2 linked regions of the Desulfosporosinus acidiphilus SJ4 genome follow. The protein of the gene in region 2 interacts with the protein of the main gene of each other region in a pairwise test. Links are inferred from orthologs where the notes say so. Each region holds a gene or a part of one and is shown on either strand. Other genes may lie near its edges.

Region 1 (10,346 bases), 2.9 Mb from region 2 along the record:
GCAACATACTCAGAAAGTTCAACAAATCGTTCGGTGGCAAAGCTCATATCAGTGTTGAGTAAAAACTTAAGAGCCATAACCACTTCTTCTAAAGCGGCATTACCGGCGCGTTCTCCTAATCCATTGACAGTGACCCCAACATGGGAAGCCCCTGCTTTAGCTCCAGCCAAAGCATTTGCCGTGGCCATCCCAAAATCATCGTGGGTATGCATCTCAACATCGAGCCCCGTTTTCTCGATTAACGTTTTAATATTATCGTAAGTAGTGAAGGGATCAAGTATCCCAACAGTATCGCAATAACGCAGACGATCTGCACCCGCTTTTTTAGCTTCCTGAGCAAACCGGATCAGAAAATCCATATCGGAACGGGAAGCATCTTCGGCATTGACGGATATATACATACCTTCCCTTTTGGCAAACTCTGTCGCTTTAACCATACGTTCCAGTACATCGTCGCGGGTGGTCATAAGTTTATGTTCTATATGAATATCGGACGTGGAAATTGAAATGGCTACCGCATCCACTCCACAAGCAAGAGATGCTTCAATATCCGAGATGACCGCACGATTCCAGCCCATAATACTGGCTTTTAAACCGAGTTTTGCTATCTCGCTGATGGCTTTTTTTTCGTCTCCGCCCATGACGGCAACCCCTGCTTCGATTTGATGAACACCTACCTCATCGAGTAAGCGAGCAATGCGCAATTTTTCTTGATTGGAAAATACGACTCCTGCCGTTTGCTCTCCATCCCGTAATGTTGTATCTACAATCGTTAAATGTCTCAATGGAAACACCCCTCTTCTTCAAATGGGAAATATATTATATACTATGTCGCGAATATTTATTCTCTATACTAGCATAATAAATGTTAAGTTTGAAGGAGATCAAAATGCTTATACTGTATACATCAGCCTTCACTTAATACATTTAAGTAATATTAAAGCATAAGGTTTTATCTTTAAGAGAATAAAGCCTAATTATAATTAGTTATAATTTAAAATCATTAATTCTTGATTTATATCCCTTAATAATTTTATGAAATTTGACACAATTCTTAAAGTTAATACTTTATTTAATATTAAAGTGGGATGGCCTATTACATGAATAGTTAGGCCACCCCACTTTAAACGCAGTAAATCGTTTTAAGTCATAGAAGTACCTCAAGGAGGTATTCCAATTTTATTAACAGATCCTGTTACTTTGCTAATCTTTCCTTAAGCAGCTGATTAACAAGACCAGGATTAGCTTGTCCTTTTGTCGCTTTCATAATCTGTCCCACTAAGAACCCAATAGCCCGCTCTTTACCCGCGTGAAAATCTTCTACGGATTGGGGATTAGCGACAATTACCTGGTCGATGATTCCGAGCAATGCTCCTTCATCACTGATTTGAGCAAGCCCTTTCTCTTTGACAATCTGGTCAGCATCTTTGCCCGAAGAATACATTTCTTCCAGAACAGATTTGGCGATTTTGCCGCTCAAAGTGCCTTTGTCAATGAGTTTTACAAGTTCCACCAACTTTTGGGCGGAAACAGGCGAATCCGCTATTTGACACTGATTGCTGTTCAGCAGCCTGGTTAGATCCCCCATAACCCAATTGGCTAAACTCTTTGCCTCGGCACCATGAGCTAAACCCTGGTCAAAATAGTCGGCCATGGCTTTAGTTTGCGTAAGCACTGCTGCATCGTAAGCAGATAGTCCTAAACTCTGTAAACGGTTCCGGCGTTCTCTGGGAAGTTCGGGCAATGTTTTGCGAATTTCTTCTACCCACTCCCTGTCTATTACGAGGGGAACGAGATCCGGCTCAGGGAAATAGCGGTAATCATGAGCTTCTTCTTTGGAACGCAATGCTAGGGTAATTCCCCGGCCTTCATCCCAAGTCCGGGTTTCCTGAACCACTTCCTCCCCTTCATCAAGAACACGGGCCTGGCGGGCAACTTCATATTCCATGCAGCGTCGGACTGAACTGAAAGAATTAAGGTTTTTTGTCTCAGTTCGGGTTCCAAAGGTTGTTGACCCTGCGGGCCTCAAGGAGACATTGACATCAAAGCGAACCGAACCTTGTTCCATGCGGCAGTCGGAAACCCCAGTGTATTCCAGAATTTGGACCAACTGTTCCAGATAGGCTAAAACTTCCGGAATCGAACGCAAGTCAGGCTCGGAAACAATCTCCAAAAGCGGTACTCCTGCCCGGTTATAATCAACGGAAGAGGCGTCCGAAGTCGTAATAGTTTCCCCGCTGTGAACAAGTTTCCCAGCATCTTCTTCCATATGTGCCCGGGTAATCCCAATCCACTTTTTAACTCCGTCAACTTCAATTTCCAAGCCGCCATTTTTGCAAATTGGCAGGTCATATTGAGACGTCTGATAGTTTTTCGTTAAATCGGGATAATAGTAGTTCTTGCGGTCAAATTTAGAAAAATCAGCGATCTCACAGTTTAATGCCAATCCCGCACGAATGGCATAATTGACTACTTCACGGTTTAAAACCGGAAGGGTTCCGGGCATACCTAAGCACACAGGGCAGACATGGGTATTTTGTTCCCCCCCAAACTCGGTAGTACAGCCACAGAATATCTTCGTCTTGGTTTGAAGCTCCACATGAACTTCTAAGCCACAAACCATTTCATAACGATCAGCGACTGCCACGGGTAAGCACCTCCTCTGAAAGATCCGGTTTTAACGTGTGATACGTTGTATTTTGCTCAAAGGTATAGGCAACTCGATAGAGCGTCCCTTCATTGAAATGCTTGCCCATTAATTGCATGCCGATGGGCAGACCATTCACAAAACCTGCAGGTACGGATATGGCCGGAATACCTGCCAGATTAATGGGAACTGTTGTGATATCTGATAAATACATAGCCAGTGGATTGGATTTCTCACCGAATTTAAAAGCCGGCGTGGGCGCAGCGGGAGAGAGCAGAACATCAAATTTCTCAAAGGCCTGATCAAAATCTTGCTTGATCAACGTCCGAACTTTTTGGGCTTTAAGATAATAAGCATCGTAATAACCGGAACTTAAGGCATAGGTTCCCAACATGATTCTGCGCTTAACCTCTTGTCCGAATCCCTCTGCTCTGGTTTTTCTAAACATCCCCAAAACATCTTCAGCTTGGGCCCGGTAACCGTAGCGGACACCATCATAACGGGCAAGGTTGGAACTGGCTTCGGCAGTGGCAATCAAATAGTAGGCCGGGATGGCGTATTCCGTGTGGGGGAGAGAACATTCGCTCACTTCAGCTCCCAGATTACGCAGCGTTTCAATGCTTTCCTGAATCCCTTTAGCTACCTCGGGCTCAATCCCTTCCCCGAAATATTCACGGGGTATGCCAATTTTTAAACCTTTAATGTCATTGAGCAGAAATTTTGTATAATCAGGTTTATCGTAGCGAACAGAGGTGGAATCCTGAGAATCGTACCCGGCAATAGCATTCATCACTAGGGCATTGTCCCTTACTGTTTTTGTTAGAGGGCCTATTTGATCGAGGGATGAGGCATAGGCTATGAGGCCAAAGCGGGATACGGCTCCATAGGTTGGTTTAAGGCCAACAACCCCGCAAAAGGCAGCCGGCTGCCGAATCGATCCCCCGGTATCAGATCCCAGGGAGAAGGCCGCCAAATCAGCCGCTACGGAAACCGCCGAACCGCCGGAAGAACCTCCTGGAACACATTCTAATTTCCAGGGATTTCGTGTTTTCAGATAGGCTGAATTCTCTGTGGAAGAGCCCATAGCAAACTCATCCATATTTAATTTACCTAAAAGAATACTTCCTGCATCCTTTAATCGTGTTGTTACTGTTGCATCATAGGGAGGATAAAACTCCTTAAGAATTTTGGAAGCACAACTTGTACGTATTCCTTCGGTACACATGTTGTCTTTCATAGCCATAGGAATGCCTTCTAAAGCCCCTAGTTCTCCCCCTTGAGCGATCTTCCGATCGATTTCCGAGGCTTGGGCTTGAGCTTCTTTTTCTAAGACTGTTAAATAAGCTTGCAGATCTTTATCTAAATTATGAATTCGCTCTATGTAAGCGTTGGTTAATTCCGTGGCACTAACTTCTTTATGCACAAGGAGTTCATGAAGCTCACTCACGGATTTCTCAAATATCATGGGCGCAGCCCCTCCTTTCTATGTGAGACTAATTCTCGGAACCCTGAAAAATCCTTCTTCCGCATCCGGGGCATTTCTTAAGGCCTTTTCGTGCTTAATGGAACCTTTTACCTCATCCTCCCGCAGCACATTATGCAAGGGAACAGCATGAGCCGTAGGCACAACATCTTCAGTATCCAAACGTTCCAACATTGCGGCGTAATCAAGAATCGAGTTCAGCTGCACAGTATATTCTTGAATTTCTTGTTCGTTTAACTCTAAACGTGCCAATCCGGCGACATATATAACGTCTTCACGTGAAATTGCCATTAAATTCACCGTCCTTTGACTACTTTTTTGCTATCCTTCTATAATAGCAAATCTGGAAGAATCGGGCAACAAATGTGTCAGGGGGACAGTTATTGAAAAGTGCAAATAAGGACGGTTCTTTGGTATACGCCTGACCGCATACAACAAAAAGCCGTCCCTGAGTTAACCTTATGCTACAGAGGAAGTAACAGAAGACTATCCCTGCTTTACACCCTGATGAAATCATGCAAAATGTGCAATAAGGACCGTCCCCAATACACACTTGCTAGGCCCCTCCCCAATTGCTACTGTTTCAGCAGTGTGTCAAATTCGTCTTCCGTTAGGATCTGGACCCCTAGTTCTTGGGCTTTCGTAAGCTTAGAACCTGCTTTTTCGCCGGCAACGACGAAAGCTGTCTTTTTGCTGACGGAGCTTGCGGCTTTGCCGCCGTGGTCTTCAATGACTTTTTCGATCTCTCGTCGGTCCCAACGTTCTAAGGAACCTGTGACAACAATACTTTTACCGGCAAATATCTGGGGTTTTGAAGATTCTTCAGCCGTCATATCGACTCCTGCCTGACGCAGTTTTTCAATAAAACCTTGAGTGCTCTCCAGGCTGAAAAAATAGACGAGATTTTCCGCCATGGTGGGCCCTATATCGGGAATTCCCTGCAGCTCTTCCAGAGACGCTTTCATGAGTTGGTCCATGGAACCAAACCTCTGAGCCAAGACTTTGCCGGCCTTTTCTCCGGTATGGCGAATCCCCAGGGCAAAAATCAAAGGCCCCAAGCCGCGGGTTTTGCTATCCTGAATGGCTTTTAAAAGATTTTCGGCGGATTTCTTACCCATCCGTTCTAAGGGGATTAAATCCTCAAAGGTTAAGGAATAAAGATCCGCAGCGTCCGAGATCAAACGAGCATCGAGAAGCTGCTGAATCACCGCCGGCCCCAGACCGTCTATAGCCATGGCATCGCGGGAAACGAAATGGATGATCCCTTCCCGTTGCCTGGCGGGACAGGTGATACTCTGACAGCGGTAGGCCACTTCACCTTCATCTTGGCGGACAGGGCTTTGACATTCCGGACAGAATTCCGGCATTTCAAAGATTCTTTCCTCCCCGGTTCGTTTCTCAGGCAGCATCTTAACAACTTCAGGAATAACATCCCCGGCCTTATGAAGCAAAACATGGTCGCCGATGCGGATATCCTTCTGGCGTATGTTATCAAGATTATGCAGAGTCGCCCGGCTCACCGTGGACCCTGCAACCAGAACAGGCGTGAGCACTGCCGTAGGGGTTAACACCCCCGTTCGGCCTACCCGAATCAGTATATCTTCAACAACGGTTTCCACTTGTTCTGCTGGAAATTTATAAGCAATTGCCCAACGAGGACTTTTAGCTGTAAAGCCCAATTCCTGTTGAACGGCAAAATCATTCACTTTAATAACCAATCCGTCAATATCATAGGAGAAACCATGACGTTCCGAAGACATTCTTTCACAAAACCCAATAACTTCGTCAATGGTTCCAAAAACCTTATACTCCGGATTGACAATAAATCCTTGTTCCTTTAAATAGGTAAGGACTTCCGTTTGATTATGTAAACCTAACTCGTTGGCACCCAACACCTGATAAGCAAAATAATCCAGCTTCCGCTGGGCCGTAATCTTGGAATTCAATTGGCGCAAGGAACCTGCCGCCGCATTACGGGGATTGGCAAAGGTTGCTTGTCCCTCTTCTTCCCGTTCTTGATTCAAGCGGGCAAAGGAAGCTTTGGGCATATACCCTTCTCCCCGGACGCTTAGTCTTGGAACATCATCTTTAAGGCGTAAAGGTATTGATTTTACAGTCTTAACGTTAGGGGTGATATCTTCACCCACTTCGCCATCACCACGGGTTGCTCCCCGCACCATCAGGCTGTTTTCGTAGGTTAAAGCGACAGTCAGTCCATCAATCTTAAGTTCTACAACATACTCCACAGTTGAAGTCACTTGACGGACCCGTCGGTCAAATTCCCTGAGGTCCTCCGCCGAAAAAGCGTTATCTAAACTCAGGAGAGGTTCCAAATGACGTACTTTAGTGTACTCTTTGGCTACCTCTCCCCCGACTCGTACTGTCGGAGAATCGGGAGTAACCCAGTCCGGATGCTTCGCTTCCAAATCGATCAATTCCCGCATGAGAGCATCGTAATCCGCATCAGTCATGGTGGGTTGATCAAGTACATAGTACTGCTTATTGGCAGTCTCTATCTCCCCCCGCAACCATCTCACACGCTCGAATTCATCCCGCACCGAAATTTCCTCCCTGTTCTCCTAATATGTTTGTATTTTAATTAAGCTGAAAAATAAGTTGTCATTGGTGGAACAACTTGTTTTTTACGGGAGAGAACGCCAGGAAGCTCAACACTGCCATTGACAAGTTCTTTGCCGAAGGCTTTAGCAACTTCTTCCGGATTATCTCCTTTAACAATCAGTTCAGTGTAATCACTTAAAATGTCAGTAACCATTAAGCAGATATAACGCAGGCCTTGAGAATTGCGATAGTTTTCCAGCTCTTTGTTTAAGTTTGCCCGAACATCTTCAAATCCATCCATGCCCATCAGACTGACTTGGCCAACGCCAACTTTGTGGGATCCCATGGTGAAAGCTTTGAAATCTTCTTCAATCATGCTTTGCGGAGTGCGCTCAGCGATGTTGGAACCCGCTTTGAACATATCAATACCGAAGGTTTTGGGGTCAACTCCAGCAATGGCTGCGAGTTCAGCAGCAATAACTTTATCCAGCTCAGTGCAAGTTGGGGATTTGAAGATTACTGTGTCAGAAAGAATAGCAGCTAATAAAATACCTGCAATCGCTTTCTCAGGAACTAAGCCTTTTTCTTTGTAATATTGAGCAACAATCGAACAGGTTGAACCGACAGGCTCGATACGTACATAAAGAGGTTCGGCAGTTTGGAATCCGCCAACTTTGTGGTGGTCAACAACTTGTACGAGCTGAGCTTGATCAGCACCGCCTACAGCTTGACCATATTCGTTGTGGTCAACGAGGATAAGTTTTTGTTTAGCCTCAACGGATTCTAATACTTCAGGTACTTGAACTCCATAATAGTTGAGAACAAACTCGGTCTCTTTATTGATTTTGCCGGCTGTTACGGCAACACAATTTTCAGCACCTGTAAGTTCTTTAAAACGAGCTAAAGCGATAGCGGAGCAAACTGAGTCTGTATCTGGGTTCTTGTGACCAACAATATAAATCTTATCCATTATAACACCTAAACCTTTCTCTTCATAATTTCTCATTTGAATTTAGAGTTTGGTAAGTTTGGCGTACTCTGCCAAGAGTTTTTTAATTCCAATTCCACCATCAAATACAATTGTCAATTCTGCCTGATTTCCTTCACCCTTAATTGAGACTATTATTCCTCGTCCGAATTTAACATGCTCAACCTTTTCTCCTACGTGATGAGCCTCACCTCCTTTAATGACCACCGGGCTGCCAAAATCTTTCTCCCAGGAACCGGACCCTAAAGGAATTCTCCGATCTGGTTTACCCTCCTGTCTCTGAAATGATTTGGGTGAAGTATTTAAACGCAGTTTAGGCGGATCGAGTGGATCGATATCCGTCATCAGCTCCGACGGGATCTCCTCTAAAAACCGCGAAGGTGGATTATACTGGGTTTTGCCATAGAGCATACGCATTTCTGAATTGCACAAGTACAGTTTTTCACGTGCCCGTGTAATAGCTACATAGCACAGCCTCCGTTCCTCCTCCAACTCTGAAGGGTCAAGAAAGGAACGTCCGCTGGGAAAGATGCCCTCTTCCATGCCTACCACGAAAACGACAGGATATTCCAGACCTTTAGCGCTGTGCATGGTCATTAAGGCAATGGATTCTTCTGCAGGATCCAGTTCGTCTATGTCAGCGACCAGCGATACTTGCTCTAAAAAGCCGCTGACTCCGCCAAGGATCTGTTCTTCCTCCCCTTCGGTTTCAGATTGAGCAGCTTTTTCATCGAACTCCGTTGTGACGGAAAGAAACTCTAACAAGTTTTCCAAGCGGGCTTCTGCTTCCGGTGAACTATCTGCTTCGAGAATCGCCTGGTAACCCGTTTTATTCAAAATCTCCTTGACTAACTCTGTAACGGTGGCATTTTTCGAAAACTCAACTAAACCTTGCATCAGATGGGCAAAGGCCAACAATGGTTTCTTAGCCCGGGCTGTTAATTCCGGAATATAGTCTGCTTCCAAAATAGCGTCCAAGACAGGCATTCCTTGTTCGTCGGCATATTCCAGAATTTTCTCCAGAGTACTTTCTCCCAGGCCCCGTTTAGGAACATTAAGCACCCGGGCAAAACTTACTTGGTCTGAAGGGTTATAGATAAGCCGCAGATAGGCTAACATATCTTTGATCTCTAAACGTTGGTAAAACTTTAAACCCGAAAAAATTCGATAAGGCAGGGCGGCTTTCATCAACTGTTCTTCCAGTATCCGAGATTGGGCATTGGTTCGATAAAGAACTGTAAAATCACTGTAGGGACGACCTTCCAGTTCATGCAAACGCTGAATCCGTTCTACCACATACCTGGCTTCATCCCGTTCGTCATTACTGACATAACAAACGATTGGCTGTCCTGAGGAATTCTCCGTCCAGAGAGATTTTTCTTTGCGTCCCTCATTGTTCCTGACAACGGCATTGGCAGCATCAAGAATTTTTTGAGTAGACCGATAATTCTGCTCAAGCTTGATAACCTTAGCTTCAGGGTAATCCCGCTCAAAATCAAGGATGTTTTGAATATCAGCCCCGCGCCAGCCATAAACGGACTGGTCATCGTCCCCTACCACACAAAGATTGCGGTAACGGCTGGCCAACAGCTTGATCAGCATGTATTGGGCATGATTGGTATCCTGATATTCATCCACCAAAATATAACGGAATTTCTCCTGATAATAATCCAAAACCCTGTCATTTTCTCTGAACAGTTTAACCGTAAGCATAATAATATCATCAAAATCCAGAGCATTATTCGTTCTGAGTTTTTTCTGATAATCCCGATACAAATCAACAACTTTGCTCTGAAAATAATCGCTGGCCTGGACAGCAAATCCTTCAGGGTCCAGGAGTTTATTTTTGGCATCACTAATCACCGAAGCTACACCACGCGGGGAAAATTTCTTTTCATCCAGATTCTTTTCCTTTAAGCATCCTTTGATCAAAGCCAGTTGATCTCCCGCATCGTAGATCACAAAATTCCGGGTATAACCCGGCAGATGCTCGATATCCCGCCGCAAAATGCGTACACAGGCTGAGTGGAAGGTGCTGACCCATAATCCTCGTCCTTCACTGCCTACGAGGGTTGTTACCCTGTCCCGCATCTCCTTAGCTGCTTTATTCGTAAACGTAATTGCTAATATATCGCCTGGATCGACACCCCGAGCAATCAAATGAGCAATTCGGTAAGTAAGCACGCGAGTCTTTCCTGATCCTGCACCGGCCAGAATAAGAAGCGGCCCTTCCTGATGCTCAGCAGCTTCCCTTTGTACTGAATTCAAATCGTCCAACCGATACATTAACCACTCCACCTCTCCTCTTGTACATATTATAACATACTGTTCGTCCTGACTGTTGTCTGATTTAAAGGCGGCACTCACCTAAAGGTTACTTGCTATTAAATTTTACTATACCTAGTAATGATGATTGTTATAGCAAAGCCCCAATTATAGTCCTCTGATTCCAGTATCTTGAAATATTTATCCTTTGAACTGTAGATTATCATGTAGATTTATGTCTTTTTGTGACAAATTGCTAATTCTCGCTTTAAATGATTTAAATAAGGAATTAAAACATTCTATTTTCACTAGCCCATATACCCCAAGCAGCATAAATAAGGTTAATAGAGACATAGCCCTCCATTAACCTTATTTCTCCATCATTGCATTATCCTTTTGACTAT
Region 2 (10,528 bases):
GTAACCTTGTAAAAATACTTGAAAAGTTAATCTTTTAGGGTTTAATTCCTTGTAGTCTCTGCAACAAACGCATAGAGTCTATTAACATAAATGAGTTCATTTGGGAGTTGACTCAGTTGCGGGTTCCTCCAGAATAAGTTCTAGATGCCTAACATATTAATATACCTTTTCTGCGGGTTTCACTAACGGATTTTAATATGGCATAATACAATAAGATAAATATTTCCCTTGACAGGTCTTTTTTAGAAATAATTTATTGAATACCAGTAATTATCAGGAAATTAAGTTATCGTTATAGAACTAATGGAGAGAAGCATATGAATAATTTTACAAAACAAAAAACGTCTCGGTTAGGGGTTATGGGCGGAACCTTCGATCCAATCCATTATGGACATTTAGTTGCTGCAGAAATGGCACGCAGTGAGTTTAAGCTTAGTAAGGTCTTATTTATCCCAACGGGGATACCGCCTCATAAAGATCGGCTTGATATTTCTGCAGGGGAATTCCGCTTGGAAATGGTTGAACGCGCTATTGAAGACAACCCTGTCTTTGCTTGTTCAGCCATGGAAATCGAACGGCAAGGGCCCTCTTACACAGTGGAGACCCTGCGCCTTTTGAGCAAGATTTGGCCGGAGCATGAGCTGTATTTTATCACCGGAACAGATGCCCTGCGTGAGATCTTTTCTTGGCGTGAAGCTGAAGAGATTTTGACTATGATTCAGTTTATTGGGGCAGCCCGGCCAGGCTTCGATGCTAAAGATTTTTTGCAGTATGTTCGGCAGGAACATCCGGAAATTGTAGATAAGATTCATTATTTAGAAGTTCCTGCTTTGGCAATTTCCTCAACAGATATACGGAGGCGGGTTAAAAATAAACAACCTATCCGATATCTGCTGCCGGAAGCGGTGCGTTTGTATATAGAACAAAAAAATCTCTATCGGTAGAATTAAAAGGTGGTCATTCGCATACTCTGCTTGGATTTGACCATACTAAAAATGAATCAATTTCAAAGAGGTGAGTATAGTAATGACAACACTTTATGTCGGAAATCTCCCGTGGAATACAACAGCGGATGAACTCGGGGAATTCTTTTCTAACTATGGACATGTTGAAAGCAGCAGAATTATCACTGATCGAGAAACCGGCCGATCCAGAGGGTTTGGCTTTATCGAGGTTGGCGAAGAGGATGCAGAACGAATGGCTCAGGAGTTAAATGGCAAAGATTTTGGCGGAAGACCTTTAACGGTGAATGAAGCTAAACCGAAACAAATGTAATATCCCGCGGACTGGAAGGGAGACCCTCTGACATGATTGTGGGGGTCTCCCTTTCCTTTGTTATGATCCTTTGAGAATTGGTGGGGCCTGTTCGGGTAAAGACATCCTTTGTTTTAAACTGCAGTTGATGGACAATAATATTGGTAGAAAGAAGATTTTGTAAAATATTTTGCAGTTAAAGCCCTAAATTGATAGAATGTAAGATAATGCAAAAAGAGAAAGATAATTAGGGTGTTTAAGGGGGAGTTGGAACGTGGAACTACTGGTTGAAGAGGTTACGATTCTGGCTAAGCATATGCTTACGGAGTCAAGATTCAAACATACGCTGGGAGTTGCGGAATATGCAGAAATGTTGGCCAAACGCCATGGGGTTGATCCCGTTAAAGCTCGATGCGCGGGGCTGGCCCATGATTTAGCTAAGGAACTTCCAGTCAAGGAGCAGATCACCTTGGCCCGGTACTGGAATCTGCTGACTTACCCTGAGGATGAACAATATCCTTACGTTTTGCATGGCCGGCTTTCAGCCTATTGGCTGGAACGTTATTTCAAAGTTGACGATAAAGATTTATTGGCAGCCATTGCCAGTCATACTTTGGGCAGACCTGGAATGTCCCGCTTAGAAATGTTGATTTACAGTGCTGACTTGACTGAACCCGGACGTAAGTTTCCAGATGTGGACAAGTTGAGACAATCCTTGTATGATGATTTAGACAGGGGCACGTTCGATTGTGTTGAAGGCACTTTACTATATTTAAAGCGGAGTAACCATCCAATACATACCTTAACGCAATTAACTTATGAAGATTTAAAAAGGAGGCTCACTATTGGAACTTGATCAAAAAAAACTTACCGAAGTTATTCACCTTGCCGAAGATAAAAAAGGCGGTGACATTACTCTTCTCGATTTAAAGGGAATCTCTATGGTTACGGATTATTGTCTTATTGTGACGGGCAACACGTCTATCCAGGTGAAAGCTATCACGAATCATTTGGAAGAGGAGTTGCCTGAGATTGGAATTCCTGTTCTGCACGTTGAGGGTCTGCCTGATGCCAAGTGGGTTTTGATGGATTGCAGCGGAGATTTGGTCATTCATGTTATGACGCCGGATCAACGAGAGTTTTACCAACTTGAGCGGCTTTGGAAGGATGCCCAAGTGGTTTCTTGTGCCACTTTTGTCTAACAACGAACTCATTAATTTGCGGTAACATTATTTACGAAACTGTTGTTCATAAATTCGTATGATTTTTTGGGAAGAAGCTCATTATATTTAAAAGCTGGGAAAGGAAGCAGTACTCAAAAACCTTCTTTAGAGAAGCGGCGGTAGGTGCAAGTCGTTGAAGGGGATTGCAGGAACTCGTCCTGGAGCTGTGTTCAGGTAACAATGAACACCGGTGCGAACCGTTAAAGTCTTACGAGTGAATTTGGAAAATTGGGTGGTATCACGGGAGCAGGCCTCTCGTCCCTTGGGACGAGAGGATTTTTGCCACTATCAGAAAGTATAACCTTCGGTTGTATACTGCAAGAAGAGCTAATTCGTGCGAAGACAGTGTCTTCGTCTTCTAGCATAAGTGCAACTAGGCAGTCGCTTTCGCCGGAGGCTCAGCGCCAGCCAAGTTTTCTTTATAAACAGGCTTGAAAGCGAAGGAAAATCGCCCATTTGCTGATTGAGTTTTTGCTTTACGATAAGGGGGAAGGTTAAGTGCAAAAGAAATATTTGTTTACGGACGTTGAACCAAAGTGGCAGAAAAAATGGTTAGAGGAAAAAGCGTATAAGACTGAAGAAAGTTCTCAAAAGCCAAAGTACTATGCCTTAGCGATGTTTCCTTATCCCTCAGGGGATTTGCACATGGGGCATGTGCGGAACTATTCCATCGTCGATGTGATAGCACGTTTTAAGCGGATGCAGGGATTTAATGTTCTCCATCCCATCGGTTGGGATTCTTTTGGCTTGCCGGCTGAAAATGCAGCGATTAAACACCAGACACCGCCGGCCGATTGGACTTGGAAAAATATTGCCAACATGCAGCGCCAGCTTAAAGGGATGGGTCTTTCCTATGATTGGGATAGAGAAGTCGCTACCTGCCATCCGGGTTATTATAAATGGACTCAGTGGATGTTTCTGGAATTTTATAAGCATGGATTGGTGTATAAGAAAAAGGCTGCTGTTAATTGGTGTCCGTCTTGTTCCACTGTTTTAGCCAATGAACAAGTGGTTGAAGGGGCCTGTGAACGGTGTGATACTCTTGTGACTAAGAAGAACCTTGAACAGTGGTTTTTCAAGATTACGGATTATGCCGAGATCTTGCTTCGAGACTTGGATGACCTGCCCGGTTGGCCTGAGAAGGTAAAAACAATGCAGCGCAATTGGATTGGACGTTCCGAAGGGGTGGAAGTTCAATTTGCTTTAGAAGACCGGCCCGAAAAATTCTCCGTTTATACCACTCGGGTTGATACTCTTTTCGGAGTAAGCTATGTTGTCTTAGCGCCGGAACATCCTTTGGTGCTTGAATTGGTAAAGGGAACAAAGTATGAAGCAGACGTTATGTCCTTCATTGAGAAGATGAATGGACTGAATGAAATCGCCCGTACTTCCACAGAAGCTGAAAAAGAAGGATTATTTATTGGGGCTTATTGCCTTAATCCTCTCAGCGGGAAGAAACTGCCGATTTGGGTGGCCAATTACGTTCTTTTGGAATATGGCACCGGAGCAGTGATGGGGGTGCCTGCTCATGACGAACGTGACTTTGAATTTGCCACAAAGTATCAATTACCAATTCAAACGGTGATTGTACCTTCTGGCAGCGAGCCCGGGGAGAAGGATAAACCTCTTGAAGCTGCCTATACTGACGATGGTATCATGGTTAATTCCGGTTCCTTTGATGGTCTGAACAGCGATAAAGGCTGGGATAAGATTGCGGACGAGGTAGAGCGCCTCGGTGTTGGACAGCGCAAGGTTAATTTCCGGTTGCGTGACTGGCTTATCTCCCGTCAACGCTATTGGGGAGCGCCCATTCCTATGGTTTATTGTGAAACCTGCGGTACGGTTCCTGTTCCCGAAGAGCAGCTGCCGGTGATGCTCCCTGAAGATGTTGTGTTTAAAACGGGAGAAAATCCTTTGGCGACCTCACGGTCCTTTCTGGAAACAACCTGTCCGAAGTGCGGCGGAGCTGCCCGCCGTGAAACAGATACCATGGATACCTTTGCCTGTTCTTCGTGGTATTTCCTGAGATATACCGATCCCCGCAATACGGAAGCCCCTTTTACAAAAGCTACTGTGGATCAGTGGATGAATGTTGATCAATATGTAGGCGGAGTAGAACATGCCATCCTCCACCTTTTGTACGCTCGCTTCTTTACGAAAGGCTTGCGGGATTTTGGCTATCTGACTGCGAAGGAGCCCTTCCAAAACTTATTGACTCAAGGAATGGTCTGTATGGATGGTTCCAAGATGTCAAAATCGAAGGGCAATATCGTGAGTCCGGAGGCGATTATCGGAAAATATGGCGCTGATACGGCCAGGTTGTTTATCCTCTTTGCCGCACCGCCGGAAAGAGATTTGGAATGGAGTGATCAAGGGGTTGAAGGATGCTATCGCTTCCTCAATCGTATATGGCGCTTAGTTGCTCAATATGAGCCAATTATTAAGGGAATAGGGAACGCTCCCTCCGGTGCAGAGCTGGAAAAAGAATGGGCGAATCTGGATTCGGCAGGCAAAGAAATGCGCCGCCAATCTCACTTGGCTATCCAGAGAGTAACCATGGATGTGGGCACCCGCTATAACTTTAACACGGCCATCAGCACGATTATGGAGTGGGTTAATGCTCTGTACCTATATAAAGAGCAGCCAACGGCTAATGCTTTCGTGGGCAAAGAGGCTATAGAAGGGATTCTCCTTCTCCTGGCACCCTTTGCACCTCATATTACAGAAGAGCTTTGGCAAGGTATCGGCCATGCTGATAGTATCCATGAACATTCTTGGCCTACCGTGGATGAAACGGCCCTTGTTCAGGATGAAGTGACGGTTGTTCTGCAGGTGAATGGGAAGGTTCGGGATCGGATTCAAGTTCCTGCCGAGATATCTGCCGCTGAGTTGGAGAAGATTGTTGTTTCTCAGCCGAAAGTGCTGGAATGGACCCAGGGGAAAACGATTGTTAAGGTGATCACGGTTCCTGGGAAATTGGTGAATATAGTCGTCAAATAGGGGGGACTCGTGGGGGGACTCGTGTCAGGCCTTGCTCGGTGCCTACGACGCAGAGCAAACTAGCCGTTCAAGCGACTGGCTTTGGGGAGCGGGGTTCATCCTTCGGCGACAGTATTCTTTGAAGAACCCGCCTACGGCGATAATCTCCACTGGAGATTATCGTGCCATAAGCGCCATCCATGGCGCTATGGCGGCGGCGCACGTCCTATGCGCCGCCCCGCATCTGGGGTCGGTCGCTTTCACGGAGTTTGCTGGGCTGCTTACGTAAAGACCTCGCGCTGCCTGACACTTCGTCCCCTGCTCACGGGTCTGGGGGACGGAGTAAGCGAGAGTTAAAAGCGATTTAGGCATGCTTTAAGGTCGATTTATTGTAATGTTTTAAGTTAAGGTATTGTCTTAAGCAGTTTTCGGGCGACGGCACATAAATGTGCACCGTCTGCTCGTGAGGTTGCTTGGGTGAGTGTTCAAGGGGACGGTCCTTCTGACACACTTTTTCTCAGGGTGTCAGATAGAGGGACAGTTCTCTTGTCGCACTGATTTGCCGGGGGTTGTAGTTTTGACGGAGTATGTCGGAAGCAATTTGGGGTGACGGCACATAAATGTGCGGCGTCTGCTTCGTGAGGCTGCGCGGGTGAGTGTGTCAGGGGGACGGTCCTTCTGACACACTTTTTCTCAGGGTGTCAGATAGAGGGACGGTTCTCTTGTCGCACTGATTTGCCGGGTGTTGTAGTTTTGACGGAGTATGTCGGAAGCAATTTGGGGTGACGGTACATAAATGTGCGGCGTCTGCTTTGTGAGGTTGCTTGGGTGAGTGTGTTAGGGGGACGGTCCTTTTGACACGTTTTTTCTTATAAGTGCCGATGAAGGGATGGGTCTCTTTAGTTCAGTGGTTTTTCTAGTCTGGTCTAATAAGGAGGGGCTCATAATGTCGAGTAAAATCGAAGTGAACAAAGAGTCGAGAGAAGTGATGATAGCCGAGATTAAAGCATTTTTCTCGAAAGAGAGAGATGAGGATTTAGGGGATCTGGCAGCTTATTTAGTTCTCGATTTTTTTATGGAGAAATTAGCACCGGTTGTCTATAATCAGGGTATTTATGACTCTTATAAATATATGAGTGAAAGAACAGAAGACTTACTAGGAATCCAAAGGTGAGACTTAGGTTGTACTCGGAACTTATTCTGATTCTGGAATGAAGGTCATGCTTTAATAGCATGGCTTTTTTTATTGGGTATTTGCAGCATGGTCATGGTTAGTTCATTTTGGAATATAGATAATAAATGAGACTGGTTCAACATAGGTAATCAACCCGGAAGATATTTGGAAACTTATGGAATAGACTATAAGGAGAGCGGCAAAAAAGGATGTGTTAGTTTGCAAAAAGTCTATGTGCTTGACTCCAGTGTTTTGTTGCATGACTCAAGGGCAATTTTTCAATTCCAGGATAATGAGGTTATTATTCCTTTTGTTGTTTTAGAGGAAGTAGAGGGTAAAAAACGTCGCGAGGACAATGTAGGGCGAGCGGCTCGGGAGGCGATTCGGAATCTTGATCGTTTGCGGAACGCCGGGCGGCTTTCTCAAGGAGTTTCTTTACCTGGCGGGGGGAAAATCAGGATTGAACTTAATCATTACTCGAGGGAGATTCTCCCGATTAATTCGGACCTTAGTTTGGCAGACAATCGGATTCTGGCAGTTTCGTTAAGCCTTGCCCGTGAGGAAGAGCGAAGTGTGATATTGGTCACGAAAGATATTGCCATGCGTGTTAAAGCAGATGCTTTGGGGATTTTGACGGAGGATTACTATAACGACAAGGTTGTTATGCCCCAGATTACGGATGAGGTTTTGAGAATATCACTTGAAGACGAGCAGATTGATGAGCTTTATCGAAATAACTCTATTTTGTGGCATGAAACGTTGCCCTCCAACAGCTGCATCAAAACGGTTTTAAGTGATCAGTGTGTCTTGCCTCTGGTTTCGTCACCGGATGGGAAAAGGATAATTTATTGTATGGGGCAGGGCAGGGCTTCTTGGGATATTCGTCCGAAAAATATTGAGCAAGCTTGGGCTTTAGAGATGCTTCACAGTACGGAGATAAAGTTGGTAAATCTGATGGGACCGGCCGGTACAGGAAAAACACTTCTTGCTTTAGCCAGCGGTCTGGAACAGACGGTTCATGGGGACAAATATCTTAGGATGCTTTGCGCACGTCCGATTATTCCTTTTGGCAAGGACATTGGCTTTCTCCCCGGGGAAAAGGAACAAAAGGTACGTCCGTATATGCAGCCAATTTATGATAATCTGGAATTTTTGCTGAGGTCAAAGAAAGATAAAGAGCGGGAGAGAAGCGGTGAGTCTATTGTGGAGAGCGCTATTGATCTGTTGATTAAGAAAAAACAACTGGAAATCGAAGTGCTCACATACATTCGGGGACGCAGTATTCCTAATCAGTTTTTAATTATTGACGAGGCTCAGAATCTGACAGCTCATGAGGTTAAGACGATTGTAACTCGTGCCGGTGAGGGAACTAAGATTGTCCTTTGCGGGGATACGGATCAAATTGATCATCCCTATTTGGATAGAGAAAGTAATGGGTTAGCCTATATTGCTGCGAGACTTAAGGGGCAGCCGTTTTATGGGCAGGTGCGGTTGGTTCATGGGGAGAGGAGCGATCTGGCAACGAGGGCGGCGAGTTTATTGTAATGGAGCACTTGCGTGAGCCATTGTCCGGTTGGATAAGACACAGAGTAACTGGACGTAAGAGCGATTGGTTTGAGGAGGCCGGTTCGAGGTCAACGAAAAAGGGCCAATTGCTATTTAAGCAAATGGTCCTTAAAAAACTTTGTCTCTAACTATTTCAATCAAGTAAGTCACTTAATTCAATATTTAAATCCTCAAACAAATTGGATTTGGCAGCTTCATGAATAATTTAACCTTTCTAAAATTATTTTTCCGACAGGATTAGAAATACTTTGCAGCAGGAAAAAGAAGGAATTAAACGAAATCAAAAATATGATAGTTTTAAGTTGTAAATTGGTATTAAAATTATCTATTAAATTTATTTCCTTTGCAAACGACAAAGGAATGAAGCATAAATATAGGGAATTTTGACCTTACAAAAATGCAGAGAAAACGCCTAAAGATGAACAAGGATGGGGGCTTCGCGCATGGAGCATAAACTTCGCAAGGTCTGGTGGTTTGTCCTTTTTTTGTTGGTGGTTTTCGCCATATGGAGGCTCTTTTTGCCCCATGGTTCGAATGCCTATTTGCAAAAAACTGCCGCAAGCCGCGAGATTGTGGTGTACGTTGCCGGTGCTGTTGAAGCCCCGGGACTTGTTCATTTAGCCCCGGATGCCCGTTTGGATGATGCTTTGAAACAGGTTAAGCTTTTGCCGGAGGCAAACCTGGAAAGTATGAATCCGGCGGAAAAACTCAAAGATGGGCAGAAGATCACGGTACCCTATAAGAATCTTTCTATATTGGGATCGGGTGGTGCTGGGAATTCCCAAGTTGGAGTTGGCGGAAGCAGCGGGAGCGGGGGGAGTAGTGTTGCTGCAACAAATGGAGCGGGTGCGGTTTCCCCTAATAGTTCGCTGAATGCTGGGGGGGCCGGTGCGGGAAGAGTAAGTTCGACATCTGACGGGGGAAAAATCAATATCAATACTGCCGGGGCTGCCGAGCTGGACAAGCTGCCAGGTGTAGGGCCTGCCCTGGCTGGGAGAATTGTTCAGTACCGCACGGATCATGGTCCCTTTTCCCAGCCTGAAGATCTGCAAAATGTTTCGGGGATAGGGGCAAAGACCTATGAAAAAATGGCTTCTCAAGTAACGGTAGGCCCATGAGGGATCCTTGGGTATTACGCTCAGCTGCCTTGTTAAGCGGAGGGCTTTGCGGAGCGTTGACAGCAGCACCGTTTCGCTTTTGGCTCTTGGGCTTTTTTTGTTTATTAGGGGTGCGGCTCTTGTATTGGCAGCCGCGTGATTTTTTTGGCAAAGTTTATCGCCCGGAGATTTTGCTTTTGGGCGTTAGCCTTTTGCTGGGCTTTATCTACGGATCTTTGGCTGAGAGAACGCTTTTAGAGCCGCTCGCTTTAAATAAAGTGGAAATTACGGGCACTCTCAAGGATTGGAATATCGGACCAGATAAGACTGTCGGGACAATTTTTATTGAAGAAGTCGGCTTGGAAGACGGCGAAGTAACATTAGGAAAAATCAACGAAGATTGGATGTCAACGAAGAAATCACCTTCCGACAAAGCTGATCAAGAAAAAGATTTGCCGGGTCAAACCTATCGCTTAGTAGTCTATTCCGATAAATTAGGGGAGGTCCCCAGTCAATGGAAAGGGGTCCAGCCGGGAGATCAGCTTCATTTTCAGGCACGTCTGGAGAGGCCTAAGCCGTTGGGTACGCCAGGGGCTTTCGACTTGCGTTTGTACAATGCGGTTAGGGGACTGAGCGGAACTTTAACGGCTGCAGGAGATGTGGAACTGGTTCGGGCGGGGGAGCCTGGCTTATCGTGGAAAATACGACGGAAAGTTCATACGCGTTTAGAAGCATGGGATCCTCAGGAAACAGGAGTTCTGGAAGGGATTTTTTTTGGTGATTCCAGTCATATTCCGGCGGAAATCCAAGAGCGCTATAAGGTAACCGGTGTTCTTCATGTTTTTGCTGCCTCAGGATCCAATGTTGCCTTTGTCCTGGGGTTAGTTTGGATGATTTTGCGTCCGCTGCCGAAGCAGCTGCGGATTACGGGAGCGATTCTGGTCCTGATTCTCTATGCCGTTTTATGCGGGGGAAATGCTCCGATTGTCCGAGCCACTGTCTTAGGGGTTGCCGTTCTAATCGGTCGCTTCGGCCGGGGAAGGGTAGCTGCTTTGCGGTGGCTGTTTTTTGCCGGAGTAGGACTGTTTATTTTAAATCCTTTGATCCTTCGGGATATCGGTTTTCAGCTTTCATTCTGTGCAGCCTGGGGGATGCTTGTCCTAGTCCCTAGGTTATTGAAGACGACAGGGATTCAACGAGTTCCTGCTCCGTTTCGATCAGCTTTAGCAAGCACT

Evidence for each region.
Region 1: the proteins of leuS (region 2) and ligA interact in binary tests that used the Escherichia coli proteins (3 or more experiments, as listed by UniProt). The link is inferred for Desulfosporosinus acidiphilus SJ4 from one-to-one orthologs.

What each region holds. Positions count from the first base shown.
Region 1 is NC_018068.1:1,296,957-1,307,302, reverse strand. The notes cover bases 4,198-7,082. They hold ligA (NAD-dependent DNA ligase LigA), read right to left. Parts: upstream 6,689-7,082; coding sequence 4,706-6,688; downstream 4,198-4,705. Other genes in these bases: DESACI_RS05860 (putative manganese-dependent inorganic diphosphatase), read right to left, coding at 6,730-7,082; gatC (Asp-tRNA(Asn)/Glu-tRNA(Gln) amidotransferase subunit GatC), read right to left, coding at 4,198-4,421. Also shown: nifV (homocitrate synthase), read right to left, coding at 1-785; Asp-tRNA(Asn)/Glu-tRNA(Gln) amidotransferase subunit GatB, read right to left, coding at 1,196-2,647; Asp-tRNA(Asn)/Glu-tRNA(Gln) amidotransferase subunit GatA, read right to left, coding at 2,634-4,112; more of gatC, read right to left, coding at 4,131-4,197; more of DESACI_RS05860, read right to left, coding at 7,083-7,695; DNA helicase PcrA, read right to left, coding at 7,702-9,963. UniProt on the Escherichia coli protein: DNA ligase that catalyzes the formation of phosphodiester linkages between 5'-phosphoryl and 3'-hydroxyl groups in double-stranded DNA using NAD as a coenzyme and as the energy source for the reaction.
Region 2 is NC_018068.1:4,206,944-4,217,471, reverse strand. Bases 2,660-5,726 are described here. They hold leuS (leucine--tRNA ligase), read left to right. Parts: upstream 2,660-2,975; coding sequence 2,976-5,477; downstream 5,478-5,726. Other genes in these bases: DESACI_RS19320 (hypothetical protein), read left to right, coding at 5,559-5,726. Outside these bases: DESACI_RS19350 (recombinase family protein), read left to right, coding at 1-4; nadD (nicotinate-nucleotide adenylyltransferase), read left to right, coding at 318-944; DESACI_RS19340 (RNA recognition motif domain-containing protein), read left to right, coding at 1,027-1,275; bis(5'-nucleosyl)-tetraphosphatase (symmetrical) YqeK, read left to right, coding at 1,529-2,110; rsfS (ribosome silencing factor), read left to right, coding at 2,100-2,456; more of DESACI_RS19320, read left to right, coding at 5,727-5,813; DESACI_RS19315 (DUF2164 domain-containing protein), read left to right, coding at 6,403-6,630; DESACI_RS19310 (PhoH family protein), read left to right, coding at 6,850-8,175; DESACI_RS19305 (ComEA family DNA-binding protein), read left to right, coding at 8,640-9,314; DESACI_RS19300 (ComEC/Rec2 family competence protein), read left to right, coding at 9,311-10,528.